2 regions of the Streptomyces ficellus genome follow, and region 1 is predicted to be linked to the other one. Evidence: riboswitches for the same ligand, from Rfam matches in the RefSeq annotation. Region 1 holds a riboswitch; the other holds the start of a gene.
The links. Region 1 has a riboswitch for ZMP and ZTP ahead of EIZ62_RS12225 (serine hydroxymethyltransferase). Riboswitches for the same ligand answer to the same signal wherever they lie in the genome.

Region 1 (15,765 bases):
GATCACCCAGATCAAGCAGTTCGCCAAGGAGAAGAAGCCGTTCCTGACGTACTGGTACAAGCCGCAGTGGCTGTTCGAGAAGGTGCCGATGACGGAGGTGAAGCTGCCCGCGTACAAGGAGGGCTGCGACGCCGACCCGGAGAAGGTCGCCTGCGCCTACCCGCACACCCCGCTCCAGAAGTTCCTCAACGCCGACTTCGCCGAGAAGGGCGGGAAGGCCGCCGCCTTCCTGAAGAACTTCCGCTGGACGGTGGAGGAGCAGAACGAGGTGGCGCTGATGATCGCCGAGGAGAAGCTGTCGCCGGAGGCGGCGGCCGAGAAGTGGGTCGAGGCCAACGAGCCGACGTGGCGGAAGTGGCTGCCCTGACCACCGGCCGACCGGGTGCCGGGTGACCCCCCTGACCCGGTGAACTCCCGCGCCCCCGGCGACCGGTCCTCCGGCCGCCGGGGGCGCGCGGCGTGCGGTGCGGCGGCGTACCGGGGGTCAGCGCAGGAGCCATTGGCGGGTGAGCGCCATGACGTCGGCGCGGCTGTGGGCGCCGTGGTCGGCGGCGACCACATGGGCGCCGATCCGGACCGAGAAGGTGAGCATGCAGCGGACCTCGACGTCGGCCGGGTCCGGGCAGAACGACGCGAACAGCGCCCGCAGGTAGTCCATCCGCCGGTTGTCCACCCGGCGCAGCCGCTCCGCCACCGCCGCGTCGCGGCGCGCCCACTCGCGGATCGCGAGGTCGACGGCGGTGCCCCGGACCGCCTCCTCGTCGGAGGCGGCGACGAGGGTGAACAGCCGCTCCAGCTTGCTCCGCCCGTCGCCGCCACCACCGTCGACGTGCTCGATCACCGCCTCGGTGACCTCGCGCTCCCAGGTGTCCAGCATCTCGGTGAGGAGCGCGTCCCGGTTGGCGAAGTACCCGTAGAAACCGCCCTTGCTGACGCCGAGCGCCTGCGCCAGCGGCTCGATCCGCACGGCGTCCGGGCCGCCGGCCGCGAGCGCCCGCAGGCCTGCCTCGATCCACGTGCCGCGCGGCGTCCGGGCCAGCGCCATGGTGTGTCTCCCCTCACGTCGGCCCGTTGTCTATACGGAGCCGTATACGGAGCCGTACGAACGGGTCTAGCCTTGATCTGTACGCCATCGTATAGATAGGGGTCCGTAGATGAGGCTGCCCAGAAGCGCCCACACGTCCCGCCCGTGGAGGATCCACGAGATCGCCACCGGCTTCCACGTCGAGGACGTGTGGGAGCTGCCCACCCCCGGCGGCCCCGACGACCTCGCCCGCCTGGTGCGCCAGATGGCCGACGGCGAGGGCGGCGACGGCCGCTCGCCCATCTCCGCCCCCGTGCCGCGCGCCCTGTTCGCGATCCGCTGGAAGCTGGGCGCCCTGCTCGGCTGGGACCGGCCCGGTGACGGTGTCGGCGGCCGGGTGCCCAGCCTGCGCGCCCGGTTGCCGGCCGACCTGCGCGACGGCCCGCGCGGCCCCGACCTGCGGGCGGCCCCCTTCACCTCGCTCTACCAGACCCACGACGAGTGGGCCGCCGAGATGGCCAACCGCACCGTCCACACCGTGATGCACATCGGCTGGGTGCCGGACGCCGGCGGCGGCGGCCACCACGGCCGCATGGCCGTCCTGGTCAAGCCCAACGGGCTGCTCGGCGCCGCCTACATGGCGGCCATCAAGCCCTTCCGGTACCTGGGCGTCTACCCGGCCCTGCTCCGGATGATCGGGCGCGAGTGGCGGGCGGGCGCCGGTGCGCGCTGACCCGGGCGGCGGCGCCCCGGCCCGCCGCGCCCTCGCCCGCCGCGCCCCCGCCGCCTTCCGTGCCGGGGCCTGGGCGTGGGTCGTCACCGGTGCCGGACACCTCGCGCTGGAGGGCCTCCTGGCGCTGCGCCCCGAGGACCCGGCGGCGGCCCGCGCCACCGGGGCCATGCGGGCGTACGGCATCGCGTTCGGCGGCGTCCGGCGCAGCCTGTACGACATCGACCGGGGCATGTCCTACGTGATGGCCACCGCGCTGGTCTTCGCCGGGGTGGTGTGCCTGCTCGTGGCGCGCTCCGCGCCCGGCCTGGTCACGCGGTCCCGGGCGCTGAGCGGTCTGGCGCTGGCCGCCTCCCTGGTGGTGCTGGGCGTGTCGCTGACCCTGCTGCCGGCCCCGCCCGCCGTCCTGTTCACCGTCGCCTGCGCCGCGTTCGGCCTCGCGCTCGCCGGAGCCCGGCGGGATCCGGCGTAGTCGGGCTCACGCCAGGTCGTCGTACATGGACAGCAGCGTCTGCTCGTCCGGTTCGGCGGCCGGTGGGCCCCCGTGCGGGACCTGTTCAGCCCAGACGACCTTGCCCCCGGGGGTGAAGCGGGCGCCCCAGCTCCTGGTGAAGCGGGCCACCAGGAACAGGCCGCGCCCGCCCTCCTCGGTGGTGGCCGCGCGGCGGATGCGCGGGGAGGTGTTGCTGCGGTCGGACACCTCGCAGAACAGCGAGCCGTCCCGCAGCAGGCGGAGGCCGATGGGGCCCCGGCCGCCGTACCGGACGGCGTTGGTGACCAGTTCGCTCACCACGAGCCCGGTGCTGAAGTCCAGTTCCGCCAGCCCCCATCGGGCGAGCTGGTGGTGCGTCAGCTCGCGGGCGCGGGCGACCACCGCCGGGTCGGAGGGCAGCTCCCAGGACGCCACCCGGTCCTCCGGCAGGGCCCGCACCCGGGCCAGCAGGAGCGCCACGTCGTCGTGCGGGCCGTCGGGCAGCAGGGCGCCGGTGACCCGGTCGCAGATCCGCTCCAGCGACGGTTCCGGACCGGTGAGCGAGGCCAGGAACAGCGCGGTGCGGGCCTCGGTGTCGGTGCCGCCGTAGCCGCGTATCTCCTTGAGCAGCCCGTCCGTCCACAGGGCCAGCAGGCTGCCCTCCGGCAGGTCCACGCCGACCGACTCGTACGGCCCGAGGTCGCCGACGCCGAGCGGTGGCCCGGCCGGCAGGTCGAGCAGCCGCGCCCGGCCGCCCGGGGTCAGCAGCGCGGGCGGCGGGTGACCGGCCCGGGCGGCCGTGCAGCGGCAGGACACCGGGTCGTACACCGCGTACAGGCAGGTCGCCCCGGTGGCCGGGTCGTCGGACGTGCGGCTGACGAGGTCGTCCAGGTGGGTCAGGACCTCCTCCGGCGGCAGGTCCATGGCGGCGAGGGTCCGCACCGCCGTACGCAGCCGGCCCATGGTGGCCGCCGCCTGGAGCCCGTGCCCGGCCACGTCGCCGACCACCAGGGCCACCCGCATCCCGGACAGCGGGATCGCGTCGAACCAGTCCCCGCCCACGCCCGCCGTGGCGTCCGCCGGGAGGTAGCGGAAGGCGAGGTCGGCGGCGGTGAGCCGGGGCGTGTCGCGCGGCAGCAGACTGCGCTGGAGGGTGAGGGAGGCCTGGTGCTCGCGGCTGTAGTGGCGCGCGTTGTCCAGGCTGATCGCGGTACGGGCGGCCAGCTCGCCCGCCAGGGTCAGGTCGTCGTGCTCGTACGGCCGGTTCCGCCCCCGGCGGTAGAACCCGGCGAGGCCGAGCACGGCGCCCCGGGAGCACAGCGGGGCGCCCAGGTACGAGTGCACGCCCTCGCCGAGCAGGTCCACGGGGTGACCGGCGGCCGCCTCGGGCCCCGTCAGGGCGTCCGTGACCACCGAGTCGGTGACCGGCCGCCCGGTGGCCAGGCACCGGGCCTGGGGTGTGCCCGGCGGGTGGGTGACCGTCCCGTCCACGAAGGCGGCCCCCTCGGCTCCCGCGCCCCGCGCACCCCTCGCGCCTCCCGCGTCCCGCGCGTCTTCGTCCGGCCAGGCCGCCACCCTGCGCAGCACCGCACCGGGCCCGAGCGGCGAGGCCGGGGGCTCCTCGCCCGCCAGGGCGCCCTCCACCAGGTCGACCACGACCAGGTCGGCGAAGCGCGGCACGGCGATCTCGGCCAGCTCCTGGGCGGTGCGCCGCATGTCGAGGGTGGTGCCGACGCGCACGCCCGCCTCGTTCAGCAGCGACAGCCGTCCGCGCGCCTCCGCCGCCAGGCGCCCGACCCCCGGCTCGCCCACCAGCAGCAGCCACGCGTCGGTCGGGTCACCGGGCGCATCGGTGCCACTGGCCGCATCCGCCCCGGCAGCCTCACCGGGCTCACCGGCCCCGGTGGGCGTGTCCGGCTCGGCCGGTCCGCCGACCGCCGCCCGGTGCAGCAGCGGCACGGCGCGGCCGTCGGGAGCCGTCGCGGCGGCCGCCCCCACCGTGCGGCCGCCGCCACCGTCACCGCCGCCCGTGGTCCCGGTGTCGGCGAAGCTGACCTCGACGGCGGCGCCCTCCGCGTCGCCGTGGCGCAGCTCCCGGCGGCGCAGCGTCGCCACGCGCCCGCCCGCCAGCGGTACCTCCGCGAACGCCCGGCCGCCGTCGTCCCCCGACGGTGCGGCGATCAGGTCGATGGCGCTCTCCAGCAGCGCCAGGCGCTCCGCGCCGGCCAGCCGGGGCGGGGCCGCGCCGAGGGGGGCCAGCTCGCCCGAGCCGAGGTGGAGCCGGGCGTGCCCGCCGCGCTCCCTGGCCCGCAGGAAGGAGCTCATCAGGTTGCGCTCCCTGGCCGCGCTCAGGTCCAGCAGACGCTCGGCGATGCGGTCGGTGGCGTCCTGGAGGGCCAGCGCCATCCCCGGCTCGGCCAGCTCCTTGGGTACGGAGAGGTTGACCGCGCCCAGCACGGTCCCGCCCACGGGGTCGCGCACCGGGGCGGCCATGCAGGTCAGCTCCTTGAGGTTGTGCAGGAAGTGCTCTTCGCCGACGACCACGAAGGGTGCCCTGGTGCTCAGCACCATGCTGACGCTGCTGGTGCCCATGTACCGCTCGTCGACGTTGGCGCCCGGCACCAGGGAGGCGGCGTCCATGAGCTCCAGCCCGGCCGGGTCGCCCCGCCGGTCGACGAGGTTCGCCCGGGCGTCGGCCAGGGCCACGGTGACGGGCAGGCCCGCGAACCGTTCGCACAGCCGGTCCAGCACCGGTGCGGCGGCCCTGACGAGCCTGGAGTCGGGGTCGAGGTCGTCCTCGACCGGGAGGGCAGCGCCCTCGGTGCCGATCCCGAGCGACTCCGAGCGCCGCCAGGAGGCGAGGATCTCCGGGCGTACTCCGCCGTCGGGCGGCCTCTGCTCACCGTGATCGTCCACACCGTCAGGATAATCGGGCTAATCGGGCATTTCGCCCCCGGTTCTCTCGGGTCGCTCCCGGGTGTCCTCGCGCGCGTGCTCCCGTGGCCGGTCGCCGCGCACGGACGGCGGGCCGGAAACCGCTCGCCCGCACGGGCGGCCGGGCCCTAGGGTCACCGGTATGACGATCATGGGGGCACAGGACATCGACGAGGCGGTCGCGGTCACCGCCGCCGCCCTGCGGGGCGTGGCGGACCGGGACTGGTCCGGACCGGCGGCCGGACTGGACTGGAGCTGTTACGACACGGCCGTGCACATCGCCGGGGACTTCACCGGCTACGCCACCCAGCTGACCGGCCGCTCCACCGACTCCTACGTCCCGTTCGAGATCGGCGCCGACCCGGGGACGCCGCCCGCCGGGCTGGTCCGCGTCATCGAGGCCACCGGCGGTCTGCTGTCCGCCGCCGTCCGCACCACGCCGCAGGACGTGACCGCCTGGCACCCCTACGGAATGGCCGGGGCCGACGGCTTCGCCGCGATGGGCGTCGTCGAGGCGCTGCTGCACACGTACGACATCCTCGGCGCCCTCGGCGAACCCGGCTGGCGGGCGCCCGGCCACCTCGCCGCCCGCGTCCTGGACCGCCTCTTCCCGCACGCCCCGCGCGACCTCGACGCCACCGAAACCGCCACCGCCACCGACCCGTGGCGGACCCTGCTGTGGGCCACCGGCCGCGCCGGCCTGGGCGACCTGCCGCGACCGGCCGTCTGGCGCTGGTACGCCGCACCGGTCCGCAGCGAGCGCCTCCTGCTGTGCGAGGTGTCCCCGCTCGTCGGGGCCGACCTGCGCGACGGCGGCTCCGGCGGCTTCGCCTGGGCGGCCGGCGGCCCGCCGGAGGGCACCCGCATCGCCGGCGGGCTGGTGGCCGACGCCCGCGAGGCGGGGACGTACCGGCCCGGCTGGGGCACGTACGTCGTCGTCCGCGCCGCCGACCGCCGCGCGGTGGGCGCCATCGGCTTCCACGCCGCCCCGGACGCCGACGGCCGGGCCGAGGTCGGTTACGACCTGGTGGAGGGCGCCCGCGGCCACGGCTACATGACCGAGGCCCTGCGCGCCCTCACCGGCTGGGCGTTCGCCCGGCCGGAGGCGGCCGTGCTGCGCGCCGTCGTCGACAGCAGCAACACGCCCTCGCACGGGGTCGTGTCCCGCGCCGGGTTCACCAGGGCCGCCGAGGCCGAGGGCCGGGTGGTCTACGAGCTGCGCCGCACCTGATCGGCGATCTCCCGCACCGCCACCATCGCGCGGTGCAGCAGCCCGGGCCCGAACGTGACGCGGGTGGCGCCCAGGCGGCCCAGTTCCCCGACCGGCGGACCGCCCGGGAGGGGGGCCACGTTGATGGGCCCGTCGATCCGCGCGCGGAGCAGCGGAAGGTGCTCGGGCGGCACGCGGATCGGGTAGACGCAGTCGGCACCCGCCGCGACGTACAGCCTCGCCCGGGTGACCGCGTCCTCCGGGTCGGTGCCGCCGCGCAGGAAGGTGTCCACGCGGGCGTTGACGAACAGCTCGCCGCCCGCCTCCGCCCGTACCTCCGCCAGCCGGTCGGCGTGCGCCCGCGGGTCCAGGAGCGTTCCCGCCCGGGAGTCCTCCAGGTTCACCCCGACCGCGCCGGCGTCCAGAACGCGGGCGACGAGCTCCTTGGGCGCGAGCCCGTAACCGCCCTCCACGTCCGCCGACACCGGGACGGACACCGCCCGGGCGATCCGGGCGACGGCCGCGAGCATCTCGTCGGCGGGCGTCGCCCCGTCCTCGTACCCGAGCGACGCCGCCACCCCCGCGGACGGCGTGGCCAGAGCGGGGAACCCGGCCTCCTCGAAGGCGCGGGCGCTGGCCGCGTCCCACGGGCCGGGCAGGACCAAGGGGTCCTCCGGGGCCCGGCCGTGATGCAGGGCACGGAAGACGCCCGCGGCGCCCGTCACTTGGCCGTGCCGTGGTACTGGCCGGGCGTGTAGTGGCCGGGGACCATGCGGGTGGTCACCGCGAAGCGGTTCCAGGCGTTGATGACGTTGATCGCCGCGATGAGCTGGGCCAGTTCCTTCTCGTCGAACTGCTTCGCGGCCCGCTCGAACACCTCGTCCTCGACGAAACCGTCCGTCAGGACCGTGACCGCCTCGGTCAGTTCGATCGCGGCCAGCTCCTTCTCGGTGTAGAAGTGCCGCGACTCCTCCCAGGCGCTGAGCTGGATGATGCGCTCGACCGACTCGCCCGCCGCCAGCGCGTCCTTGGTGTGCATGTCCAGGCAGTAGGCGCAGTGGTTGAGCTGCGAGGCGCGGATCTTGACCAGCTCCAGCAGGACCGGGTCGACGCCCTGGCGGGCGGCGGCGTCCAGCCGGACCATCGCCTTGTAGACCTCGGGCGCCTGCTCGGCCCAGGAGAGGCGGGGGGTGTGCTCGGGCGCGTACCCGTCCGTGGCCGTTCCGGTGTGGGTGTGGGTGTGGGTCTGCGGCTTCGTCTGCGTCTCTGTCGTCATGGCTACGACCCTACGAGGGGTGTGGCACACGGGTATGGTCCATTTCCATGACGGATTCCTGGGCCACTTTCGGCGCCGACCTGCACCTGGAGCTACGGGGCACCGGACTGCGCTCCGGCCTGATGGAGGCGCTGCGGGAGGCCGTCAGGAGCGGGCGGCTGGCCCCGGGGACGCGGTTGCCGTCCTCCCGGTCGCTCGCCGCCGACCTGGGCGTCGCCCGCAACACGGTCGCCGACGCGTACGCGGAGCTGGTCGCCGAGGGCTGGCTCACCGCGCGGCAGGGCTCGGGCACCCGCGTGGCCCGGCGTGCGGCCCTCCGCCCCGGCCCGGCGGCCGGGCAGCGCGGTACGGGGCACCGGGGAGCCCCGGCCGCCCCGGCCCCGGCCCGCCGGCCGCCCGTGCGCCGCCCCGCCCCGCACACCCTGTACCCGGGCGCGCCGGACCTGGCGTCCTTCCCGCGCGGCGAGTGGCTGAAGGCGGCCCGCCGCGCGCTGACGTCCGCCCCGCACGAGGCGCTCGGCTACGGCGGACCGCACGGCCGCGTCGAGCTGCGCACCGCCCTCGCCGACTACCTGGCCCGCGCGCGGGGCGTGCACGCCGACCCCGACCGCATCGTCGTCTGCTCCGGCTTCGTCCACGGGCTGCGGCTGATGGCCCGGGTGCTGCACCGGCGCCGGGTGCGGGAGGTCGCCGTCGAGTCGTACGGGCTCGACATCCACTGGAACCTGCTCGCCGAGGCCGGACTCGCCACGCCCGCCCTGCCGTACGACGAACACGGCACCCGCACCGGTGAGCTGCGCCGCCAGGGCGCGGTGCTGATCACCCCCGCGCACCAGTTCCCGCTCGGCGGCGCGCTGCCGCCCGACCGGCGGGCCGCCGCCGTCGACTGGGCGCGCGGCACGGGCGCGCTGATCCTGGAGGACGACTACGACGGCGAGTTCCGCTACGACCGCCAGCCCGTCGGCGCCCTCCAGGGCCTGGACCCCGAGCGCGTCGTCTACCTCGGTACGGCGAGCAAGTCCCTGACGCCGGGGCTGCGGCTCGGGTGGATGGTGCTCCCCGAGGGCCTGGTCGACGACGTGCTGGCGGCCAAGGGCGGCAGCGACTGGACGTCCAGCGCGCTGGACCAGCTGACGCTGGCGGAGTTCATCCGCTCCGGCGCGTACGACCGGCACGTGCGGGGCATGCGGCTGCGGTACCGCCGGCGGCGCGACCAGCTGGTGGCCGCGCTCGCCGAACGGGCGCCCGGCATCCGCGTCTCGGGCATCGCGGCAGGGCTCCACGCGGTGCTGGAACTCCCGCCCGGCACCGAGCGGACCGTCGTCCAGGCCGCCGCCTGGCACGGCCTGGCCGTCAACGGCCTGGACCGCTTCCGCCACCCGGACGTCCCGCCCGGCCGCGACGCCCTCGTGGTCGGCTACGCCACCCCGACGGACAGCGCCTGGTCCGGCGCCCTGGAGGCCCTCTGCCGGGCCCTGCCGTGACCGCGGGAGTCCCGGCGCCCCCGCGTCCCGGTACGCCGGCGCCGGGTCAGCGCAGCACCTGCCGCAGCTGCTCCAGGCCCCAGTCGAGGTCCTCCTTGCTGATGGTCAGCGGCGGGGCGATCCGGATCGTGGAGCCGTGGGTGTCCTTGACCAGGACCCGGCGGTCCATCAGCCGTTCCGAGATCTCCCGGCCCGTGCCGAGGCCCGGCACGATGTCCACGCCCGCCCACAGGCCGCGGCCCCGCACCGCCTCCACGGCGCCGCCGCCGACCATCAGGCCCAGCTCCTGGTGGAGGTGGTCGCCCAGCTCGGCGGCGCGCTGCTGGTACTCGCCGGTGCGCAGCATCGCCAGCACCTCCAGCGCCACCGCGCACGCCAGCGGGTTGCCGCCGAACGTCGAGCCGTGCTCGCCCGGCCGGTGGACGCCGAGCACCTCCGCGCTCGACACGACCGCCGACACCGGTACGACACCGCCGCCCAGCGCCTTGCCCAGCACGTACATGTCCGGGACGACGTCCTCGTGTTCGCACGCGAACGTCCGGCCCGTGCGGCCCAGACCCGACTGGATCTCGTCCGCGACGAACAGCACGTTCCGCCGCCGGGTCAGCTCCCGCACCGCCGGCAGGTACCCGGCGGGCGGCACCAGCACCCCCGCCTCGCCCTGGATCGGCTCCAGCAGCACGGCGACGGTGTCCTCCGTCATGGCCGCCTCCATCGCCGCCAGGTCGCCGTACGGCACGATGTCGAACCCGGGCGTGTACGGGCCGTAGTCCGCCCGCGCCTCGGGGTCGGTGGAGAAGCTGACGATCGTCGTCGTACGGCCGTGGAAGTTGTCCGACGCCACGATGATCCTCGCGGCGCCGTCCGGCACGCCCTTGACGCGGTACCCCCACTTGCGGGCGGTCTTCACGGCGGTCTCCACCGCCTCCGCCCCGGTGTTCATCGGCAGCACCATCTCCATGCCGCAGAACTCGGCCAGTTGCTCGCAGAAGTCGGCGAACCGGTCGTGGTGGAACGCCCGCGACGTCAGCGTCACCCGCTCCAGCTGCGCCTTCGCGGCGTCGAGCAGCCGCCGGTTGCCGTGGCCGAAGTTGAGCGCCGAGTAGCCGGCGAGCATGTCGAGGTACCGGCGCCCCTCGACATCGGTCATCCAGGCACCCTCCGCCGACGAGACGACGACGGGCAACGGGTGGTAGTTGTGCGCGCTGTGCGCCTCCGCGGAAGCGATCGCCTCTTGTGTTCTCGACACGGGTTCTCCGTTCGTCCTGCGGCGTGGGGCGGTGGTGGCGCCCCTTTCTATCGTCGCTCGCCATACGGACGAGGAAACATCGAGTCGCGCGTGGCGGTTAGGCTGGCGGTACGCGCGGCGACTGGCGTACGGGGAAGCGACCCCGGGGGAGCCGTGCGCGGCAGACCACACGAGGGTGCCGCCCGCCTGGGCATCCGAGGACCTCGTCCGTGCTGCCGGCCCCCTGGAGGACGCCATGACCAGCCTCGCCGTCTCCGCCCACCACGCCCCCGCCCGCCACCCGGCGCTCGCCGCCGCCGATCCGGAACTCGCCGCGCTCGTCGGCGCGGAGGAGCGGCTCCAGGCGGACACCCTGCGCCTGATCCCCAGCGAGAACTACGTCTCGCAGGCGGTCCTGGAGGCCTCCGGGACCGTCCTGCAGAACAAGTACAGCGAGGGCTACGCGGGCCGGCGCTACTACGAGGGCCAGCAGAACGTCGACCAGGTCGAGCGGCTCGCCGTCGCCCGGGCGAAGGCCCTCTTCGGCGTGGACCACGCCAACGTCCAGCCCTACTCCGGCTCCCCGGCGAACCTCGCCGTCTACCTGGCCTTCGCGCAGCCCGGCGACACCGTGATGGGCATGGCCCTCCCGATGGGCGGTCACCTCACGCACGGCTGGGGCGTCTCCGCGACGGGCTCCTGGTTCCGGGGCGTCCAGTACGGCGTCCGCCAGGACACCGGGCTGATCGACTTCGACGAGGTGCGCGACCTCGCCCTCAAGGAGCGTCCCAAGGTCATCTTCTGCGGGGGCACCGCCCTGCCCCGGACCATCGACTTCGCCGCCTTCGCGGAGATCGCCCGCGAGGCGGGCGCCGTGCTGGTCGCCGACGTGGCGCACATCGCCGGCCTGATCGCGGGCGGCGCCCACCCGTCGCCGGTGCCGCACGTCGACGTCGTCTCCACGACCACCCACAAGACCCTGCGCGGGCCGCGCGGCGCGATGCTCATGTGCCGGGAGGAGCACGCGAAGGCCATCGACAAGGCGGTCTTCCCGGGGCTCCAGGGCGGCCCGCACAACCAGACCACCGCCGCCATCGCCGTCGCCCTGCACGAGGCGTCCGGCGCCTCCTTCCGCGACTACGCGCACGGCGTCGTCGCCAACGCGAAGGCGCTCGCCGACGAGCTGCTGGCCCGGGGCTTCGACCTGGTCTCCGGCGGTACGGACAACCACCTGATCCTCATGGACCTCACCCGCAGGGACGTCCCCGGCAAGATCGCGGCCAAGGCGCTGGACCGGGCGGGGATCGTGGTCAACTACAACACCGTCCCCTACGACCCGCGCAAGCCGTTCGACCCCTCCGGCATCCGCATCGGCACGCCCTCCCTCACCTCGCGGGGGCTCGGTACGGAGCACATGGGGGCCGTCGCCGAGTGGATCGACCGGGGTGTCACGGCGGCCCGCACCGGTGACGAGGCGGCCCTCGCCATGATCCGCGCCGAGGTCGCCGACCTCATGGCCGCCTACCCGGCCCCCGGCCTCCCCGTCTGACCCCGCTCGGCCTCCCCGCCCGGCCCCGGACCGGCCGCCCCCTCCCGGGACGGCCGGAACCGGGGGCCCGGACGGCTGTGTCGCTCGTCTCAGCCCCTTGAGTTCCCGACCTGTCGGCGGCAACTGAGAGAATGAGGGACATGGCCTCTGATCGTCCTCGCGTGCTCTCCGGGATCCAGCCCACCGCCGGCTCCTTCCACCTCGGCAACTACCTCGGCGCGGTCCGCCAGTGGGTCGCTCTCCAGGAGAGCCACGACGCCTTCTACATGGTCGTCGACCTGCACGCGATCACCATTCCGCAGGAGCCGGGGGAGCTGCGCGCCAACACCCGGCTCGCCGCCGCCCAGCTGCTCGCGGCAGGGCTCGACCCCGAGCGCTGCACGCTCTTCGTCCAGAGTCACGTCCCGGAGCACGCCCAGCTCGCCTGGGTCATGAACTGCCTCACCGGCTTCGGCGAGGCGTCCCGCATGACGCAGTTCAAGGACAAGTCCGCCAAGCAGGGCGCCGACCGCGCCTCGGTCGGCCTGTTCACGTACCCGGTCCTCCAGGTCGCCGACATCCTGCTGTACCAGGCCCACGAGGTCCCGGTCGGTGAGGACCAGCGCCAGCACATCGAGCTGACGCGCGACCTCGCCGAGCGGTTCAACGCCCGCTTCGGTGAGACGTTCAGGGTCCCGGCTCCGTACATCCTGAAGGAGACGGCGAAGATCTACGACCTTCAGGACCCGTCGGTCAAGATGAGCAAGTCCGCCTCCACCCCGAAGGGCTTGGTCAACCTCCTGGACGAGCCGAAGGCGACCGCGAAGAAGGTGAAGAGCGCGGTGACCGACACCGACACCGTGATCCGCTTCGACCCGGTGGACAAGCCGGGCGTCAGCAACCTGCTGACGATCATGTCCACCCTCACCGGCACCCCCGTCCCCGAGCTGGAGCGCGGCTACGAGGGCAAGCTGTACGGGGCGCTGAAGACCGATCTCGCCGAGATCATGGTCGACTTCGTGACCCCGTTCAAGACCCGTACCCAGGAATACCTGGACGACCCGGAGACGCTGGACTCGATCCTGGCCAAGGGCGCGGAGAAGGCCCGCTCGGTCGCCGCGGAGACGCTGGCGCAGGCGTACGAGAAGGTGGGCTTCCTGCCCGCGAAGCACTGAAGCGGGCAGCTCTGGTCACGCGGCGGGTCCACCCGCCACACTGGCGGCTGACGGCGGAGACGACCGCCGGCCGGCAGCACACCACCGACGACCGCACCGACACTGAGGAGAACGACGTGGGGACCGTAACGCTCGGCGTTTCGATCGCGGTCCCGGAGCCATACGGCAGCCTGCTCCAGGAGCGGCGCGCGGGCTTCGGCGACCCCGCCGCGCACGGCATCCCCACGCACGTCACGCTGCTCCCGCCGACCTCGGTGGAGGAGGCACGGCTGCCCGCGGTCCGGGCCCACCTCGCCGAGGTCGCGGCGGCCTGCCGGGCGTTCCCGATGCGGCTGTCCGGCACGGGCACGTTCCGTCCGCTGTCGCCGGTCGTCTTCGTGCAGGTCGTGGAGGGCGCGGCGGCCTGCTCGTGGCTCCAGAAGCGGGTCCGGGACGCCTCGGGCCCGCTGGAGCGGGAGCTGCTGTTCCCGTACCACCCGCACGTGACGGTGGCGCACGGCATCGCCGAGGAGGCGATGGACGTGGCGTACGAGGAGCTGGCCGACTTCGAGGCGTCCTGGACCGTCGGCTCCTTCGCCCTGTACGAGCAGGGTGCGGACGGCGTGTGGCGGAAGCTGTCCGAGTACGAGTTCGGCGCCGGCCGCCCGGCCCCGTCCGTCCCCGCCCAGGGCTCCCCGGTGGACGAACCGGCCACCAGCCGCGGCTGACCGGCCCGCCGGCGACACGCCCTAGAGGGGCAGGCGGCGGAAGAGCGGGCGGGGCAGGTGCCGTACGGCCGCCATCACCAGGCGGAGCCTGCCCGGCACCCACACGGTCTCCGACCGGCGCCACAGCCCCTGCTCGATGGCGTGCGCCACCGCCTCCGGTGTCGTGGCCATGGGCGCCTCCGCCAGCCGGGCCGTCATCCGCGTCCGTACGAACCCGGGCCTGACGATCATGACGTGGACGCCGGAGCCGTGCAGGGCGTCGCCCAGGCCCTGGGCGAAGGCGTCGAGGCCCGCCTTGCTGGAGCCGTAGATGAAGTTCGCCCGCCGGGTCCGCTCGGCGGCCACCGACGACAGCACGACCAGCGCGCCGTGCCCCTGCGCCCGCAGCGCGTTGGCGCAGGTCAGGCCGGCGGAGACGGCGCCGGTGTAGTTGGTCTGGGCGACCCGGACGGCGTCGAGCGGCGCCGCCTCGTCGCGACCCTGGTCGCCGAGGACGCCGAAGGCCAGCAGCACCATGTCGACGTCGCCCTCGGCGAACACCTTCCCCAGCGTCTCCTCGTGGGCGGCCGGGTCCAGGGCGTCGAACGGCACGGTGTGGACGGTCACCTCGTCCTGCCCGGTGCGCAGCTCGCGCAGCGAGACGGCGGCCGCGTCCAGCTCGGGGGAGGGGCGGCCGGCCAGCCAGACCGTGCGGGTGCGGCGGGCGATCAGGCGCCGGGCGGTGGCGAGCGCGATCTCGGACGTGCCGCCGAGGACGAGCAGGGACTGGGGGGCGCCGAAGGCGTCCTTCATGACGGCGTACTCCTTCACGATTTCACAGAGACAGGCGGCGGGCGAGGTCCGAGGTGAACACCGAGCGCGGGTCCAGCTCGGCGCGCAGGGCGAGGAAGTCGGGCAGCCGGGGGTACATGGCGCGCAGTGCGTCGGGGCGCAGCCGGGAGTCCTTGGCGAGGTAGACGCGTCCGCCGGCGTCCGCGACCTCCTCGTCGAGCTCGTCGAGGAACGTGCCGAGGCCGCTGAGCCCGGCCGGGATGTCCAGGGCCAGGGTCCAGCCGGGCATCGGGAAGGACAGCCAGCCCGGGTCGCCCTCGCCGAAGCGTTTGAGGACGGCGAGGAAGGACGGGCAGCCCCGGCGGGCGATGCGGCGCACGATGCGGCGCAGGGTGTCCTCCCGGCCGTGTCCGACGACGAACTGGTACTGGACGAAGCCGCCGCGCCCGTAGACCCGGTTCCAGTGCGGGACGCCGTCCAGCGGGTGGAAGAAGGCGGACAGCCGCTGGAGTTCGCCGGTGCGGTGCCGGGGCGCCTTGCGGTACCAGAGTTCGTTGAACAGGCCGACCGCCGGGCGGCTGAGGAGCCCCTCGGGCACGAAGGAGGGCGCCGGGGGCAGCCGGCCGGGGCGGAAGGCGAGCGGGTCGCGCCGGGCGCGGCGGGGGAGGGCGTCGTGGGGGGCGTGGTCGCCGCGGGTGAGGACGGCGCGGCCGGTGGCGGCGCCGCGGGCGAGCAGGTCGATCCAGGCGACGGAGTAGCGGTAGCCGTGGTCGTCGGCGGTGAGGCGGGCCATCAGGTCGTCGAGGTCGGCGGCGCGTTCGGTGTCGACGGACATCCAGGACGTCTCGACGGGCAGCAGCTGGAGGGTCGCGGAGAGGATGACCCCGGTGAGGCCCATGCCGCCGGTGGTCGCGTCGAAGAGGTCGGTGCCGGGGGCGACGGTGTGGATCGTGCCGTCGGCGGTGAGGAGGTCGAAGGCGCGTACGTGGCGGCCGAACGACCCGGAGACGTGGTGGTTCTTGCCGTGGATGTCGGCGCCGATGGCCCCGCCGACGGTGACGTAGCGGGTGCCGGGGGTGACGGGGACGAACCAGCCGAGCGGCAGCAGCACCTGCATCAGGCGGTGCAGGCTGACGCCCGCGTCGCAGACCACGAGCCCCGCGTCCGCGTCGACGGAGCGGATGCGGGCGAGGGAGGTCATGTCCAGTACGGCGCCCCCGGCGTTC
Region 2 (15,765 bases), 2.6 Mb from region 1:
AGAAGCCGAGCTTCTTCGGCGAGTATGAGACGAGGAGGTTCTTCGTCTGCTGGTAGTGCTCCAGCATCATCTTGTGGCCCTCGCGCCCGATGCCCGACTGCTTGTAGCCGCCGAACGCCGCGTGGGCCGGGTAGGCGTGGTAGCAGTTCGTCCAGACGCGGCCCGCCTGGATGGCGCGCCCGGCGCGGTAGGCGGTGGTGGTGTCGCGGGTCCACACACCGGCGCCGAGCCCGTACGGCGTGTCGTTGGCCGTCGTGACGGCCTCGTCGAGATCGGTGAATGACGTGACGGCGACGACCGGGCCGAAGATCTCCTCCTGGAAGACGCGCATGCGGTTGTCGCCCTCGAAGACGGTCGGCCGGACGTAGTAGCCGCCCGCCAGTTCGCCGTCGTACTCGACGCGTTCGCCTCCGGTGAGAACCTTGGCGCCCTCCTGCCGGCCGATGTCGAGGTACGACAGGACCTTCCGGAGCTGCTCGTCGGAGGCCTGCGCGCCGATCATCGTGGTCGTGTCCAGGGGGTGACCGGGCACGATGCGCTCGGTGCGGTCGACGGCGGCCTCCAGGAACTCGCTGTAGTGGCCGCGCTGGACCAGCGCGCGCGACGGACACGTGCACACCTCGCCCTGGTTGAGGGCGAACATGGTGAAGCCCTCCAACGCCTTGTCGCGGAAGTCGTCGTCCGCCGCCCACACGTCGTCGAAGAAGATGTTCGGCGACTTCCCGCCCAGTTCCAGGGTGACCGGTGTGATGTTCTCGGAGGCGTACTGCATGATCAGCCGCCCCGTGGCCGTCTCACCGGTGAACGCGACCTTGGCGACGCGCGGGCTGGCCGCGAGCGGCCGGCCGGCCTCCGCGCCGAAGCCGTTGACGATGTTCACCACGCCCGGCGGAAAGAGGTCGCCGACCAGGCCCATCAGGACGTGGACGGACGCCGGTGTCTGCTCGGCCGGCTTCAGGACGACCGCGTTGCCCGCCGCGAGCGCCGGCGCCAGCTTCCACACCGCCATCAGGAGCGGGAAGTTCCACGGAATGATCTGCGCCACCACCCCGAGCGGCTCGTGGAAGTGGTACGCGACGGTGTCCTCGTCGAGCTCGCTCAGCGACCCCTCCTGGGCCCGCAGCGCGCCCGCGAAGTACCGGAAGTGGTCGACCGCGAGCGGCAGGTCGGCGGCGAGCGTCTCGCGGACCGGCTTCCCGTTGTCCCAGCTCTCAGCGACGGCCAGCCGCTCCAGGTTCGCCTCCATCCGGTCGGCGATCCGCAGCAGGACGCCCGCCCGCTCGGCCGGGGCGGTCCGCCCCCAGGCGGGAGCCGCCGCGTGGGCCGCGTCCAGGGCGCGTTCGACGTCCTCGGCCGTGCCGCGGGCGACCTCGGTGAAGGGGCGGCCGTTGACCGGACTCGGGTTCTCAAAGTACTGGCCGCGTACGGGCGGTACGTACGCGCCGCCGATCCAGTGGTCGTAGCGGGACTCGTACGAAACGATGGCGCCCTCGGTGCCGGGCGCTGCGTATCGGGTCATCTGGGGCCTCTCTCGCGGGTCGACTCACCGGGCGCGGACGGCCGTCGGAACGGGGCAGCCGTCGGAACGGGGCAGCCGTCGGACACGGACCGCCGTCGGACACGGGTTGTCCCCGGCCGTACCGGTCTCCGTCGCGTGCCGGTCGCCGTCCGGCGCCCGGAACCGCCGCCGCGCGGTGTCCGGAGTGAGGCTAGGGACGCGGACGTTGCAACCCCGTTGCGGGTGCGGATGCGGGTGTCGTGAGGGCAGACAGCTCGGCGTCCAGCGCCCGCAGACGCGCGCGTACGGGGGCGAGACGGCCCGCCGGCACCGTCGCCGCCAGCGCCCGCCACGCCTCCAGGTCGTCCTCGCCCCACGGGCTGTGCACCCAGTCGGTGAGCAACGCCGGGTCACCGCGCGCGATGAGCGCGGCGCGCAGCTCGTCGGCCAGCCGCCGCCGCAGCCGCGCAACCTCCGGCGCGCGGGAGCCCGGCAGCAGCGGCCCCGCGTACCCGCCCAGCGCCGCGGCGACCGCCCCGGAGGCGAGCCTGCGTCCCACGACCTCGAAGTCCGCGTCGAGCGGCGCCGCCAGCCGGTACGGCCGCGACAGGAGCACACCCGGGGCCAGGACGGAACGCAGACGGGACAGTTCGGCGCGCAGCGTCACCGGAGTGATCGATTCGTCCTCGTACAGGGCCGCCAGCAGCTCCTCACCACTCAGGCCCCGCGGACGGTGCGCGAGCACCACCAGGATCTCGCTGTGCCGCCGGCTCAGCAGTGCCCGCCGCCCGTCCGTCACCAGCACCGCCTCGTCCCTGCCCAGTGCCGACAGCCGCAGCGGAGGATCGGCGGCGGCAGGTGCCCGCGCGGCGGCCGTCAGCGCCAGCTGCGACTCCGCGGCCCGCGCCACCGCCTGCACGAACGCCAGGCTGTGCGGGTGCGCCAGCCGGTCGCCGCCCGTGATGTCCACCGCCCCCAGCAACCGCCCCGAGCGCGGATCGTGCACCGGCGCCGCCGCGCACGTCCAGCCCTGCACCGGCCGCCGGAAGTGCTCGGCGGCGAAGACCTGGACCGGCCGGTCGACGGCGATCGCCGTCCCGGGCGCGTTCGTCCCGGCCACCGACTCCGCCCAGCGTGCGCCCGCCACGAAGTTCATCCGGTCCGCGCGACGCAACGTCCCCGGGTGCCCTTCCACCCACAACAGCCTCCCGTACGCGTCGCACACGGCGACCAAGTGCTCCCCGTCGGTCGCGTAGGCGCCCATCAGCTCACGGACCACCGGCATCACGACCGCCAGCGGATGCGCCTCCCGGTACGCCGCCAGCTCCTCCTCGTCCAGCTCCACGCCGGCAGCCCCGTCCGGGCACACCCGCGCGCGTGCCGAACGCCGCCACGACTCGGCGACGACCGACCGCACCGCCGACGACCGCACCGCCGACGGCCCCACCGGCTCCCGCCCCGGGCCGGGGGCGGGAGGGCCTCCCGCCGTGAACGCGTCGTGAGCCCGACGCAACGCCCTCGCCCGTTCCACAGGATCCGCCCCCCGCTCCAGGGCCACCCAGGGGTCGTTCACGCCACCCTCCCCAACCGAGGTCGTCCGCGCCGGTGCCATCGTCGCCGCACCGCCCGGCCCCCACAAGCGTGCCGACGGGACCGCCCGTGCGAACCGGCCATGGGCACCGGCCGCAACCTCCCGTACAGTGGGTGGCGGGCCGTGACTGGCGCTTGGGTGGAGTACCACCGGGGAGCGGCTCGGCGAATCGACGCCACTGCCGCGCGCCTGGGCGATCCACTGACGACCGCTCAGGAGACGCCATGTCCCGCACCCCTGCCACCGCCCGCCTTATGGACGGCAGCGGACTCGCCCGCCGCCTCGTCGACGAGACCGCGGCACGCGCCGCCGACCTCACCCGCCGCACCGGCACGCAGCCGTGCCTCGCCACCGTCCTTGTCGGCGAGGACCCGGCCTCCGTGACGTACGTGAAGATGAAGCGGGCACGATGCGAGAAGGCCGGTATCCGCTCCCGTCACCTGGAACTGCCCGCCACGACGACCACCGCCGAACTGGTCGCCGTCCTCGCCGACCTGTCCGGCGACCCCGACGTCCACGGCATCCTGCTCCAGCACCCGGTCGGCCCGGGCATCGACGAGCGGGCCGCGTTCGAGGCGATCGCCCCCGAGAAGGACGTCGACGGTGTCACCTTCAGCTCCTTCGCGACGATGGGCTTCGGGCTGCCCGGGTTCGTGTCCTGCACGCCCGGCGGGATCATGCGGCTGCTCGACGCGTACGACGTCGATCCGGCCGGCAAGCGAGCCGTCGTCGTCGGGCGCAGCGCCATCCTCGGCAAGCCCGCCGGGCTGATGCTGCTGGCGCGGAACGCGACCGTCACGTACTGCCACTCGTACACCGCCGACCTCTCCGCGGCGGTGCGGGAGGCCGACATCCTGGTCGCCGCCGTCGGTCGGCCCCGCTTCATCAAGGGCGAGGACATCAAGCCCGGTGCCGTCGTCATCGACGCGGGCTACAACCCCGGCAACGTCGGCGACGTCGACTTCGACACCGCCGCCACCCGCGCCAGCCTGATAACCCCGGTGCCCGGCGGCGTCGGTCCCATGACGATCGCGGTGCTGCTCTCCCAGACGGTGGACGCGGCGGAGCGACAGCTCGCGTAATCCGCCACTTGCCGCGCACCCTTCCACCCGGCGGACGGTTCCGTCTCAACACCGGCGCGTCCTGACGCGACAGGCCGGGGGAGAGGAGGAGAGCAGGGCGCCCGGACCGGACTGGGCCGGTGTTGGGTACGGAAGCCGCGGACATCACGTCCCCGGGCCCCGGGGCTCCGGGCGTCGGTGCCCCGGATACCGTCCTCCCGGGACCCGCCCCCGGGGACCCGCCCCTCCCTGGGTACCGGCCGACCCTCCCTGGGTACCGGCCGACCGGGGGCCCGTCCCTCACGGGGCGCCCGCCCTCCCTGGGCACTGGCCAGCCAGCCCGGGCCCCAGGGGCGACCCCCGACCCGGGCGCCCGCTGCCGTCAGGCGTCGTCCGCCGGTGCTGCGGCGAGGGCGGCGGCCGGGTCGTGGTCGGGCGGGCCGGCGGGGACCCAGCGGCCGGAGGTCTTGCGGTACGGCCACCAGCGGCCCTCGCGGTCCAGCCGGATCTGCACGTCCTTCCCCGTCAGCGTCCAGCGGCCCGGCCGGTCCGCCCGTAGTGGCGGACGTTCGCCGTCCTCCCAGGCGGCGGCGAGCCGCGCCTCGGCCCGCGCCAGCAGCTCCGGATCGGGGGCACCGTCCTCCTCCAGTACGGCCAGGGCCTCCGCCCCGCCCAGGCGCCACGCGCGCGTGGCCACGTCCAGATCGGCTCGCCGGCGGCCGGTACCGGCGGCGAGCCGGTCCTGCGCGGCCGACGGCCACGGCGCTGAGGCGGCCAGCCGTACCGCGTCCTGACCGGCCGTCAGGGGTGCCTCGACCGGCCGGTCGCCGTGGCCGGGGGCGAGCGCGTCCGCCAGCATCCGGTACGCCCGGGCCGCCGCGTCGGCCGCGAGGACCTCCAGTGCGGCGGGGTCCACGCCCTCGGCCGGGCGGGTCTCGGTGTCCAGGGAGGGCGGCACCCCGGGCGCGTCCGGCAGCGGGGGCGGCGCCGGGAGCGGCGGGAGGATGTCCCGCGCGGCGAACGCCTCGTCCGCCCGCACCCCCTGGGGGCCGCCGCCATCCGCCTCATCGTCGGCCCGGTCCGAGGGGACCGCCCGTCCCGCGCTGCGTACCTGCAACTCGTCCAGCAGTCGCCGTTCCCCACGGCCCCGCATCAGGAACAGGACGAAGGGATCTTGGTCCAGCAGCCGCGCCACCTGGTAGCAGAGCGCGGCCGTGTGCGGACAGTGGTCCCACGCGTCACACGCGCACTCGGGCTCCAGGTCACCGATGCCCGGCAGCAGCTCGACGCCCGCGGCCGCGGCGTCCTCCACCAGGTGCGGCGGCATGTCACGGTCCAAGAGGGCGGCGATATGACCCGCCCGGTCCACGGCCATGTCCAGGAACCTGTCCCACTCCTCCTCGGTCAGCTCCTGCAACAGCACATCGCTGCGCTGCGCCGTACCGTCCCGGTCCTTGACGACGGCCGTGATCCGGCCGGGACGCACCGACACCGCGCCCACCGCGCCGTCCCTGGCCTGCCTGCGGCCCTTCTTCAACTGCTGGAGGTCCAGCGCCGTGTCCTCCAGCGCCTTCAGCCACGCCCGGCCCCACCAGGTCTCGGCGAAACCCCGCCCCGGCGCGGGCGGCAGCGCCGCGAACGTACGCTCCATGTCCTTGTCCCCACTCATCGCGTCGTGCCCCCTCGCACTTCTCGCACTCTTTGCGACGCCTCGCGTGCCTCCCGCGTGTGCGTCTCCTGCGTGTGCGTCTCCTGACCTCCGCGCAGCTCGACGAGCTCCGCCAGTTCCGCGTCGGTCAGTTCCGTCAGTTCGGTGAGGGCGCCGTCCCCGCCGGAGCCGAGCACGGAGTCGGCCAGCTCCTTCTTGCGCGCCAGCATGCCCGCGATCCGGTCCTCGATCGTCCCCTCCGCGATCAGGCGGTGCACCTGCACGGGCTGCGTCTGCCCGATGCGGTACGCGCGGTCCGTCGCCTGCGCCTCGACGGCCGGGTTCCACCAGCGGTCGTAGTGCACGACGTGCTCCGCGCGGGTCAGGTTGAGTCCGGTGCCGGCGGCCTTCAGCGACAGCAGGAAGACGGGCACGTCACCGGCCTGGAAACGGTTCACCATCGTCTCCCTCTCGGCCACCGGTGTGCCGCCGTGCAGGAATTGCGTACGCACCCCGCGCGCGTGCAGGTGCCGTTCCAGCAACCGTGCCATCTGGACGTACTGGGTGAACACCAGCACGCTCGCCCCCTCGGCGAGGATCGTGTCGAGCAGTTCGTCCAGCAGCTCCAGCTTGCCGGAACGGTCCGCGATCCTCGGCTCCTCCTCCTTGAGGTACTGCGCCGGGTGGTTGCAGATCTGCTTGAGCGCCGTCAGCAGCTTGACGACGAGGCCCCGGCGTTCCATGCCGTCCGCCACCGAGATGGCCGCGAGGGTCTCGCGCACGACCGCCTCGTACAGGCCCGCCTGTTCGGCGGTCAGCGACACCGAGCGGTCGGTCTCCGTCTTGGGCGGCAGTTCGGGGGCGATGCCGGGGTCGGACTTGCGCCGGCGCAGCAGGAACGGCCGTACCAGGGCCGCGAGCCGCCGGGCGGCGGCCGGATCGGCGCCTTGCTCGACGGCCCGCGCGTACCGGCCGCGGAAGGTCCCCAGCCGGCCGAGCAGCCCAGGTGTCGTCCAGTCCAGGATCGCCCAGAGTTCGGAGAGGTTGTTCTCCACCGGAGTACCGGTCAGCGCCACCCGCGCCCTGGCGCCGATCGTGCGCAGCTGCCGCGCGGTCGCCGAGTACGGGTTCTTGACGTGCTGCGCCTCGTCGGCGACCACCAAGCCCCAGTCCACGCGCGCGAGGCGGGCCGCGTCCAGGCGCATGGTGCCGTACGTCGTCAGGACGAACTCGCCGTCGACCAGGCCCTCCAGGTCGCGCCCGGACCCGTGGAAGCGGCGCACGGGCGTCCCCGGGGCGAACTTCTCCACCTCCCGCTGCCAGTTGCCCATCAGGGACGTGGGACAGACGACCAGCGTGGGGCCCGCCGCGGACGGGTCGGTCTGCCGGTGCAGGTGCAGCGAGATGAGTGTGATCGTCTTGCCGAGGCCCATGTCGTCGGCGAGGCACGCCCCGAGACCGAGCGAGGTCATCCGGTGCAGCCAGTTGAGGCCGCGCAGCTGGTAGTCGCGCAGGGTCGCGTCGAGGGCAGCCGGCTGGCCGATCGCAGTGGGGCCCGTACCCGCCTGGCCGCCCTCCGGATCGGCGAGCCGGTCGCGGAGCGCCCGGAGCCAACCGGACGGCTGGACGTCGACCGGACGGCCGTCCACCTCCGTGGTGCCGGTGAGCACGGCGCTGAGCGCGTCGATCGGAGTGACCTTGCGGTCCTGCCGCTCCCGGGCGCGCCGGGCTTCCTCGGGGTCGACCAGCACCCACTGGTCGCGCAGCCGGACCAGGGGCCGCCCGGCCTCGGCGAGCCGGTCCAGCTCGACACGGGTCAGCTCCTGATCGCCCACCGCGAAACGCCAGTTGAAGGCGAGCAGCGCGTCGGCCGACAGGAACGACGGAAGGCCCGACCCGCCCTTGTCCCCCTGCCGGTCCCCTCGCTCCCCGTCCCTGTCCCCGTCCCAGCCTGGGCTCCCGTCAAGGTCACCGGCGGACGAGGGACCGATGACGGCGCGCGCGGTCAGCGACCGGGCCAACTGCCGTGGCCAGTGCACCTGTACGCCGCTGGCCGCCAGCGTGCGTGCCGCCCCGCCCAGCAGTTCGGTGACCTCCTCGTCGGCCAGGTCGATGACGTCCGGTACGGAGGCGGACAGCAACGGGGCGAGGGGCGGCCACGCGCGCGCAGCACGGCGCAGGGCGAGAAGCGCGTCCATCCGGGCACGCGGCCCGAACCCGTCACCGGCCGAGCCCGACCACACGTCGGAGGCGTCCGCCACGAGCGCGGGATCACTGACGCTGTGCATCTGGAGCACGGCGCGGAAAGCCGCGCCCCCGTCGGTGTCCAGCCCCGGCACCTCGACGCGCAGCGAGAGTCTTACACCCGCGTCGTACCCCGCCGCGACGTCCGCCGCCCAGGCCCGCTGCTCCGGAACGTGCTGGGACTCGGGCACGGCGTAGGCCCGGCCGCCCACCGCGAGCGGCGCCGCGGGCGTGCGGGGCAGCGCGTCGGCCACCGCGTCCAGGAAGGACCGCAACAGCAGCTCCGGCTCGGCCAGCAGGGGCATGCCGTCGGCCGCCCGGCCCACGGCCACCGCGTGGGCGCTCGGCGGCATCGACGCGGCGAGCGTACGCACCCGGTCCAGGTCCTCGGCGCTCAGCGGTCCGACCCGCCACGCGTCGCGGTCCGTGCCGCTGAGGCCGGGCAACAACAGGCCACGGGCGGCGAGTTGCAGGGCGAGGAGAGCGGCGGCGCCCCAGAACGCGGCGGACGGGGTGGCGCCCGCCGAACGTCCTGCCCGGGTGAGCAGGGGCAGGGCGTCCCCGACGGGGAGCGTCAGGGCGCGTACGGTCGTCGGCCTCGCGTCCGGCGCGATGACGGACAGCTCCTCGTCCGCACCGGAGAGCGCCGGTTCGGCATCGCCGGGGAGCCAGAAGGCCACGCGTCCGGTGCGGGGCGGGTCGGCGGGCAGAAAGACGGTGGAACAGCGGGCGAGTCGGGTCACATCGGGAGTCACATGGGGCGTTGCTTGCGGAAGCTTCTGCACAGCGCTGGCGCATTCCTCAAATTTGACTAGCGGGGAGTCGAAGCGCCGAGGGTACTCGATCGGTCCCCGACAACACGGGCTTCCCGGCAGTGACATAGCCCACTTACGCACCAGGCTGAGGGCAGCACCACCCCCGTACCCTGGAAAGCCCCACCCCACATCGGGGTGGTGGTGCCATGGCTCTGGGCTACTGCTCATCCGTACGTTCAACAGGTCGGCGCACGTCTGCGCACGAGACCTCACCAAACCCGGAGCAGTCATGCCACAGGCCACCTCTGCCCTGACGATCCCCGCACCCGCACCTTCCCCCGTCTCCGCACATACTCCTGCCCGCGGCCCCGCCCCGGCAGAAGGGAAGCGCGGCTCACGCAGTGAGTTCGCCCCCCTCCTCCGTTCGGTCAAGGACCAGGGGCTGCTGGCCCGGCGAACCGGTTGGTACGCCTTCGGTATCGCCGCGAACCTGCTGGCCCTGACGGCGGTCGCCGTCGGCCTGGTGATGTTCGGGCACTCGTGGTGGTCCCTGCTGCTCGCCGTGCCGCTGGCGGTGTTCTCCGCGCGGGCGGCCTTCTTCGGTCACGACGCCGGACACTCGCAGATCAGCGCCCACAGAGGCAGGAACCGCCTGATCCAGCTGGTGCACGCCAATCTGCTGCTCGGCATGAGCCAGGAGTGGTGGAACGACAAGCACAACCGGCATCACGCGAACCCGAACCACGAGGAGAAGGACCCGGACGTCGCCCCGGACGTCCTCGTGTTCAACCAGCACCAGGCGGTGGGGCGCACCGGCTTCCGCGGCTGGCTGGCCCGCCACCAGGCCTGGCTGTTCTTCCCGCTCACCACGCTGGAAGGCCTCGCCCTCAAGCTGTACGGCTTCCAGGCACTGTTCTCCAAGGACGGTCCGCGCCAGACCCCGCGCGAGCGACTCATCGAGGGCGGTCTGCTGTTCGCCCACGTCGCCGGATACGCAGCGCTCCTGCTCGCCGCCATGCCGGTGGGGCAGGCCGTCGTCTTCGCACTGGTCCACCAGATGCTGCTCGGTCTGCACCTGGGCATGGCCTTCGCGCCCAATCACAAGGGCATGGAGGTCCCCGACCCGGACGGTGAGGCCTGGGGCCACCTGCGCCGTCAGGTGCTCACCTCCCGCAACATCCGCGGCGCGGCCCTCACCGACTGGCTCCTGGGCGGTCTGAACTACCAGGTCGAGCACCACCTCTTCCCCAGCATGCCGCGCCCCCACCTGCGGCTCGCGCAGCCCTTGGTGCGTGCGCACTGCCGCGCGCTGGGTATCCCCTACACCGAGACGGGACTGGTCGACTCCTACCGCCAGGCGCTGGGTCACCTGCACAGGGTCGGTGACCCTCTTCGTACGCCTTCGGCGGCGTAGGGGCGCGAAGGCGGAACCGGCGCGATCGCGTACGCGTTCACAGGACAGGCAGCGGCGGGCGTCGCGGCCGTGGAGGAGGCGACGGACATGTCGACAAGGACGAAGATCGTTATCGGGGGAGTGGCCGTGGGCCTTCTCCTGTGGCCGCTCATCGGTTTCTGGATGTCCCTGCTGGTCATCGTCGGCGTTCCCGCCGTCGCCTACCTGGCACTGGACCCGGGCCAGCGGCGCCGGCTGCGCCGCGTCAGCCGCAAGGAACTCGGCCGCTGACACCGCAGCGCCCGACGTCAGCACGGACGGGACGCGAGGGCGGTGGGGCCCGGTCGCCACGCCTTGCACCCGGTCGGGTCTGAGCAGCGCATTCCGGGGTACCCGCCCGGCCGGAAACGGCGGAGGGAGAACCATGGACGACAAGCGGCTCGAAGGCGCGGGCGAAAGCGGCCCGGGGGTGCCGAGGGACATGCCCGACAAGCAGGCGGGCGACGGGCCCGACCACTGGGACCCTGACCTGTCCGAGGCCACGGACGGCGAGGAGCAGGACCAGACACGGGCGGAGGACGCGCCGGACGACGGCGTCACCGGGGAGCCCAGCGGCTGACGAACCGCAGGGCGCGTCAGTGTCAGCCCGGGCGTCCGTCAGCCGGGCGTCCGTCAGCCGGGCGTCCAGCATGCCGCGTGTGGTCAGTCCGGGGAGCCCGGGGCGCCCTCAGGCCGGGCGGGCCGCCATGGAGTCGAGGGCGGCGAGCAGAGTCGGCAGGTTCGGACCGCGCCCGATCGGCAGCACCTCACGGGGCATCTCATCCAGGAGGACGAAGGCGACGTCGTCGGTCCTGGCGACGACCGACCAGCCGGGACCGTCCGCGCGGAGCGTTCGCGCCCCGCCGGGAGCGAACCCCGAGCGGACCCGCCCCGCGGGCGGCGGCTCCTCCAGGTACCCGCGCAGTTCTGCCAGGATCCTGCGCAGCCGGCCGTGGCTGTCATCGACCGGCTCAGCATCTTCCCGGCCGTCGGCCTGCCGCACCTCGGTCGTCACACCGGCGGCGGACAACGGGTGGACCGCCTCCTCACCGGGCAGCGCTCCCGGCGACGCGGATTCGGCGCGAGCGGCCTTCGTGCCGACGTCCGCAGTGCCGTTCGCTGAGGCAACAACCCCCGCCCCGGGAGCAGTGCCGTTCGCGGCGGCAACCCCGGTGTCGGGGTCCGCAGGCTTCCCCAAGGCGTCGTCGCCGAGCTGCTCACGCCACGCCGTCCACTGGAGGGCCACCGCGTCGGCGCCCATCCGGCGCTGCGCGGGACCCCACTCGTCCGGGTCCGGCGGCCTCAGCGGTGGGCGCTCACCGGGCGGAGTCGGGGGATCGTGCGGTGCGGGCACATGCGGCGCCGCCACCGCCAGGGCGATGGGCCAGCCGGGCAGGGCGACGACCATGCTCCGCTCGTCGGGGGACAGGTCGTACTCCATGCCGCAGTCCCAAGAGGCGACGGCCACGGCGACCAGGGACACGTCGTCGATGACGACCGTCCACCGGGCACCCGTGCCGTCCTGGCCGAGGACCAGCCCGTAGCCCTCGGCGTACGGTTCCAGCCCCAGCGCCGCGCATGCCTCGGGGTAGTCGTCACCGAGCAGGCTCGGGAACTGCGCGGGCGTCAGCAGTACCGCGGTCAGCACGTACAGCGCGTCGTCGTCCACATCGCCGGCGTCCACCGGTTCCGTCCCGGCCATGGCCGCCTCCCTCCAAGGGTCGTCGGCGCACCTTAACCAGCGAGTAACCCGGACGTCGAGGGTCCGGCGCTCCTCACCAGGACGGCCGCATCACACCCCGGTCGCCGTCGGTGGGCACCTCGCGCGACAGCTCACGCGATGGGCTCACGCGACGGGCTTACGCGACGGGCAGGCCCAGCAGACGGCGGGCCACCGTCTGCGGGGGCTCGCCACGCTCGCGGGCGAGGGCGATGACGGCGCGGCACGCCAGTTCGCTCACCCCGAACGAGAGGGCCTCCGGCGACACCCACCCCTCCGCCTCGTCGACCAGTTCCTGATCGTCCTCGGCGCGGGCGGCCACGTACACCGCGGCGGCCTCGAAGATGTTGTGCGGCCGGGCGCCCGGCCGTGCTGCCTCGTCCCCGCGGCGAGGACCCGACGGCGATGCCGCGGACGACGTCTTGGACAACGGCCCGGGCAACGACCTGATGGCCGTGCTGACCGAGCTGGAGAACGTGCGGAGTCTGTTGAACACCGGGCCCACCTTCCCGCTGCGCGGCGGAGATCACCGCCGGTCTTCCGGCTCTGCACCTCCAACGTAGAGTCGGACCCGCCACAGCAGAAGGGGAGGACGAGGGTGCGGCAGGTACGTTTCGACGCGCAGGGCAGCATGATCCGCTGGACGGAGACGGCGGGGGAGGGGCCGCCGCGGGTGTACGTGCACGGCCTCGGCGCGATGAGCACCGTCTACCACGCCCACGTGGCCGCCCACCCGGAGCTGGCCGGCCGCCGGTCACTCTTCGTCGACCTGCCCGGGCACGGCATCAGCGATCGGCCGGCTGACTTCGCGTACACCCTGGAGGACCACGCGGACGCGCTCGCCGCCGTACTGGACTCCGCGGGCGCCCACGGCGCCGAGGTCGTGGGACACAGCATGGGTGGCTCGGTGGCGATCGTGCTGGCCCACCGCCGGCCCGATCTGGTGGGCCGGCTGGTGGTCACGGAAGGCAACCTGGACCCCGATCCGCCCGCGACCGCCGGAAGCAGCGGGATCGCGAGCTGCTCGGAGGAGGAGTTCGTGCACGGCGGCGGCCACGCGCGGGTGCTGGAGCGCGTCGGGCCGACGTGGGCGGCGACCATGCGGCTCGCCGACCCGGCCGCCCTGCACCGCAGTGCGACCGGCCTCATCCGCGGTACGCGCCCCACGATGCGCCGGATGCTCATGGACGCGCGCGTGGAGCGCGTCTACCTCCAGGGCGAGCACAGTGGTGAACTCCCGGGCAGGGACGAGCTGGTGGCGGCGGGCGTGCGCGTCGTGACCGTTCCCGGCGCCGGGCACAACGTCATGTTCGACAACACCGACGCGTTCGTCCGGGCCGTCGCCCTCACTGCCGCCGCCACGGCCCCCGCCGCCCCTGCCCCCACCGGGTCGTCGAACCGGCCCTGAGGCCGGCGCCCGGCCCCAACCCCCGGCCCTGGCCCCAGCCCTCCGCCAAGCCCCCAGCCCTCCGCCAAGCCCCCGGCCCCCGGCCAGTCCGGCCCCCCGCCCCGGCCCGCCGCCTGCGCGTCGATCCCGCCGCGCCGGGCCCGGCCGGGCGGTCAGGGCTGCCGTACGGCGAGGGCGAGGAAACGATCGTCCTCGTCGAGGTACGTGACCAGGCGCCAGCCGGACCCCGCCAGGAGCGGGCGCAGGTTGGGCTCGGCGCGCAGGTCGTCGTCGGTGAGCTGGCGCCCGTGGCGGGCGGCCAGCGCCGCGCGGCCGACCGGGTGGAAGAGCGCCAGCCGCCCGCCCGGTCGTACGACCCGGGCCAGCTCCCGCAGGTCCTCGGCGGGGCGGGACAGGTGCGAGACGAGCCCCGCCCCGAAGACCGCGTCCAGGACACCGTCACGGATCGGCAGCCGCCCCACGTCGGCGAGCAGGAGCGCCCCGTCGACGTCCCGTCCGGCCCGTACGGCGGCCGCCAGCATCGCGGGCGTCAGGTCCACGCCGATGATCGTGCCCCCGGGGCCGACGGCGTCCCTCAGGTGGGGCAGGGCGCGGCCGGTCCCGCAGCCGGCGTCGAGCACGGCGTCGCCGGGACGCAGGCCCAGTTCGCCGGCGGCCGCCGCGTACCTGGGACCGTCATCGGGGAAGCGCGCGTCCCAGTCGGCCGCGCGGGCGGTGAAGAACTGCTGCACGTGTGCGTGGTCGTCGGCCATGCGGACATGATCCCTCACGGGGGCATCGGCCGTAGGGTGCACTCGTTCGAGCGTGCGACGATCGTTCAGCAGCCTGTCTCTGTCATTCTCCGTCCGCTTTCGAAACGCGCCCCTCGCGTGCGCCCCCCACAGGTCTAGCGTCCCTGGGCCATGGGACACCTGGACCACGCCGCCTTCGGCTGGCTGACCCCCGTGCTGTCGTACGCGATGGCCTGCATCGGCGCCGCCCTCGGCCTGCGCTGCACCGTCCGAGCGCTCGAAGCGACCGGATCCTCCCGCCGCAACTGGCTGCTCACCGCCGCGTCCGCCATCGGCACCGGCATCTGGACGATGCACTTCGTCGCGATGCTCGGCTTCGGCGTGACCGGCACCGACATCCGCTACGACGTCCCGCTGACCGTCCTCAGCCTGCTCGTCGCGATGCTCGTCGTCGGCGGCGGGGTGTTCGCCGTCGGCTACGCCCGCGACCGCGTCCGCGGGCTGCTGACCGGCGGCCTCACCACCGGCCTGGGCGTAGCCAGCATGCACTACCTGGGTATGGCCGCCCTGCGCCTCAATGGAACGGTGCGCTACGAACCGGTCCTCGTCGCGCTGTCCGTCCTCATCGCCGTCGTGGCGGCCACCGCCGCGCTGTGGGCGGCCCTCAACATCACCTCACCCCTCGCCGTCACCGTTTCGTCCCTCGTCATGGGCGCGGCCGTCAGCAGCATGCACTACACCGGCATGCTCGCCGTCCGGGTCGACGTCACCCCGTCCGCGGGCGAACTGCCCGGTGCCACGGCGATGCAGTTCATCTTCCCCCTCGCCGTCGGCCTCGGTTCGTACCTCTTCCTCACCGCCGCCTTCGTCGCACTCTCCCCGACGGCCCACGAGCGCGCGGCCTACGCGTCGGCCGAACGTCCCACCGAGCCCGCGGCCGCCTCCTAGGGCGTGAATCGCCCCAGGAGGCGGCCCACCTCCAGCCAGTCCCCAGCCCGAACGAGGACGCCATGCCAACCCCCCGTACACCCCACGGCCCCGGGGCCCGGCCGGGCAGGCGGGCGCACGCCGGCCCCCCGGCCGCGGCACCGGCGGCACGCACACCCCGCCGCGAACCGCGCGGAGACCGCCGCGAAGCACGCGAACCGCGTCGTGAACCACGTCACCAACCGGGCGGCGAACCGCGCCGGGAGCGGCGGCGCCTGCGGCCCAGGACCGTACGCGCGAGGATCATCGCGCTGCTCATGGTGCCCGTGGTGTCCCTGCTCGCCCTGTGGGGCTTCGCCACCGTCACCACCGCCCAGGACGTCGCCCGGCTGCGCGAACTCCACCGCGTGGACGAGCGGATACGCGAACCGGTGGCCGCCGCCGTCACCTCACTGCAGGCCGAACGCCGCGCCGCCGTACGCCAGGTCGCCGCACCCGGCGACGGCACCGCCGGGACCGCCGCCGACCTCCAGCAGCAGGCCCGGCAGACTGACGCCGCCGTCGCGCGGCTCCTCCTGGACGACGGCCACACCGTCGCGGACGGCGGCGATCTTCCGCCCGAAACCGCCACGCGCATACGCCGTTTCACCGATGCCGCCCAGCGGCTCAAGGCCCTCCGCACGGCCACCCTCGACCGCAAGGCGACCTGGGACACCGTCTACGCCCGGTACACCGCCACCATCACGGCCG

Region 2: another riboswitch for ZMP and ZTP. It lies ahead of EIZ62_RS00965 (bifunctional 5,10-methylenetetrahydrofolate dehydrogenase/5,10-methenyltetrahydrofolate cyclohydrolase); the one in region 1 lies ahead of EIZ62_RS12225 (serine hydroxymethyltransferase).

The regions. Positions count from the first base shown of each region.
Region 1 is NZ_CP034279.1:2,826,920-2,842,684, reverse strand. It holds gene EIZ62_RS12275 (ABC transporter substrate-binding protein) at 1-367, shown strand, start outside; gene EIZ62_RS12270 (TetR/AcrR family transcriptional regulator) at 485-1,045, opposite strand; gene EIZ62_RS12265 (DUF2867 domain-containing protein) at 1,155-1,757, shown strand; gene EIZ62_RS12260 (LIC_13387 family protein) at 1,747-2,226, shown strand; gene EIZ62_RS12255 (SpoIIE family protein phosphatase) at 2,233-5,142, opposite strand; gene EIZ62_RS12250 (GNAT family N-acetyltransferase) at 5,303-6,391, shown strand; gene EIZ62_RS12245 (isocitrate lyase/PEP mutase family protein) at 6,370-7,095, opposite strand; gene EIZ62_RS12240 (carboxymuconolactone decarboxylase family protein) at 7,092-7,646, opposite strand; gene pdxR (MocR-like pyridoxine biosynthesis transcription factor PdxR) at 7,694-9,130, shown strand; gene rocD (ornithine--oxo-acid transaminase) at 9,177-10,379, opposite strand; ZMP/ZTP riboswitch at 10,487-10,578, shown strand; gene EIZ62_RS12225 (serine hydroxymethyltransferase) at 10,615-11,907, shown strand; gene trpS (tryptophan--tRNA ligase) at 12,048-13,061, shown strand; gene EIZ62_RS12215 (2'-5' RNA ligase family protein) at 13,178-13,768, shown strand; gene dprE2 (decaprenylphospho-beta-D-erythro-pentofuranosid-2-ulose 2-reductase) at 13,790-14,560, opposite strand; gene dprE1 (decaprenylphosphoryl-beta-D-ribose oxidase) at 14,583-15,765, opposite strand, start outside.
Region 2 is NZ_CP034279.1:184,104-199,868, reverse strand. It holds gene exaC (acetaldehyde dehydrogenase ExaC) at 1-1,519, opposite strand, end outside; gene EIZ62_RS00970 (GAF domain-containing protein) at 1,710-3,071, opposite strand; ZMP/ZTP riboswitch at 3,203-3,291, shown strand; gene EIZ62_RS00965 (bifunctional 5,10-methylenetetrahydrofolate dehydrogenase/5,10-methenyltetrahydrofolate cyclohydrolase) at 3,314-4,171, shown strand; gene EIZ62_RS00960 (SWIM zinc finger family protein) at 4,533-5,819, opposite strand; gene EIZ62_RS00955 (DEAD/DEAH box helicase) at 5,816-8,827, opposite strand; gene EIZ62_RS00950 (fatty acid desaturase family protein) at 9,087-10,211, shown strand; gene EIZ62_RS00945 (hypothetical protein) at 10,299-10,481, shown strand; gene EIZ62_RS00940 (hypothetical protein) at 10,615-10,809, shown strand; gene EIZ62_RS00935 (hypothetical protein) at 10,918-11,931, opposite strand; gene EIZ62_RS31825 (hypothetical protein) at 12,089-12,379, opposite strand; gene EIZ62_RS00925 (alpha/beta fold hydrolase) at 12,548-13,357, shown strand; gene EIZ62_RS00920 (class I SAM-dependent methyltransferase) at 13,510-14,109, opposite strand; gene EIZ62_RS00915 (MHYT domain-containing protein) at 14,260-15,036, shown strand; gene EIZ62_RS00910 (sensor histidine kinase) at 15,099-15,765, shown strand, end outside.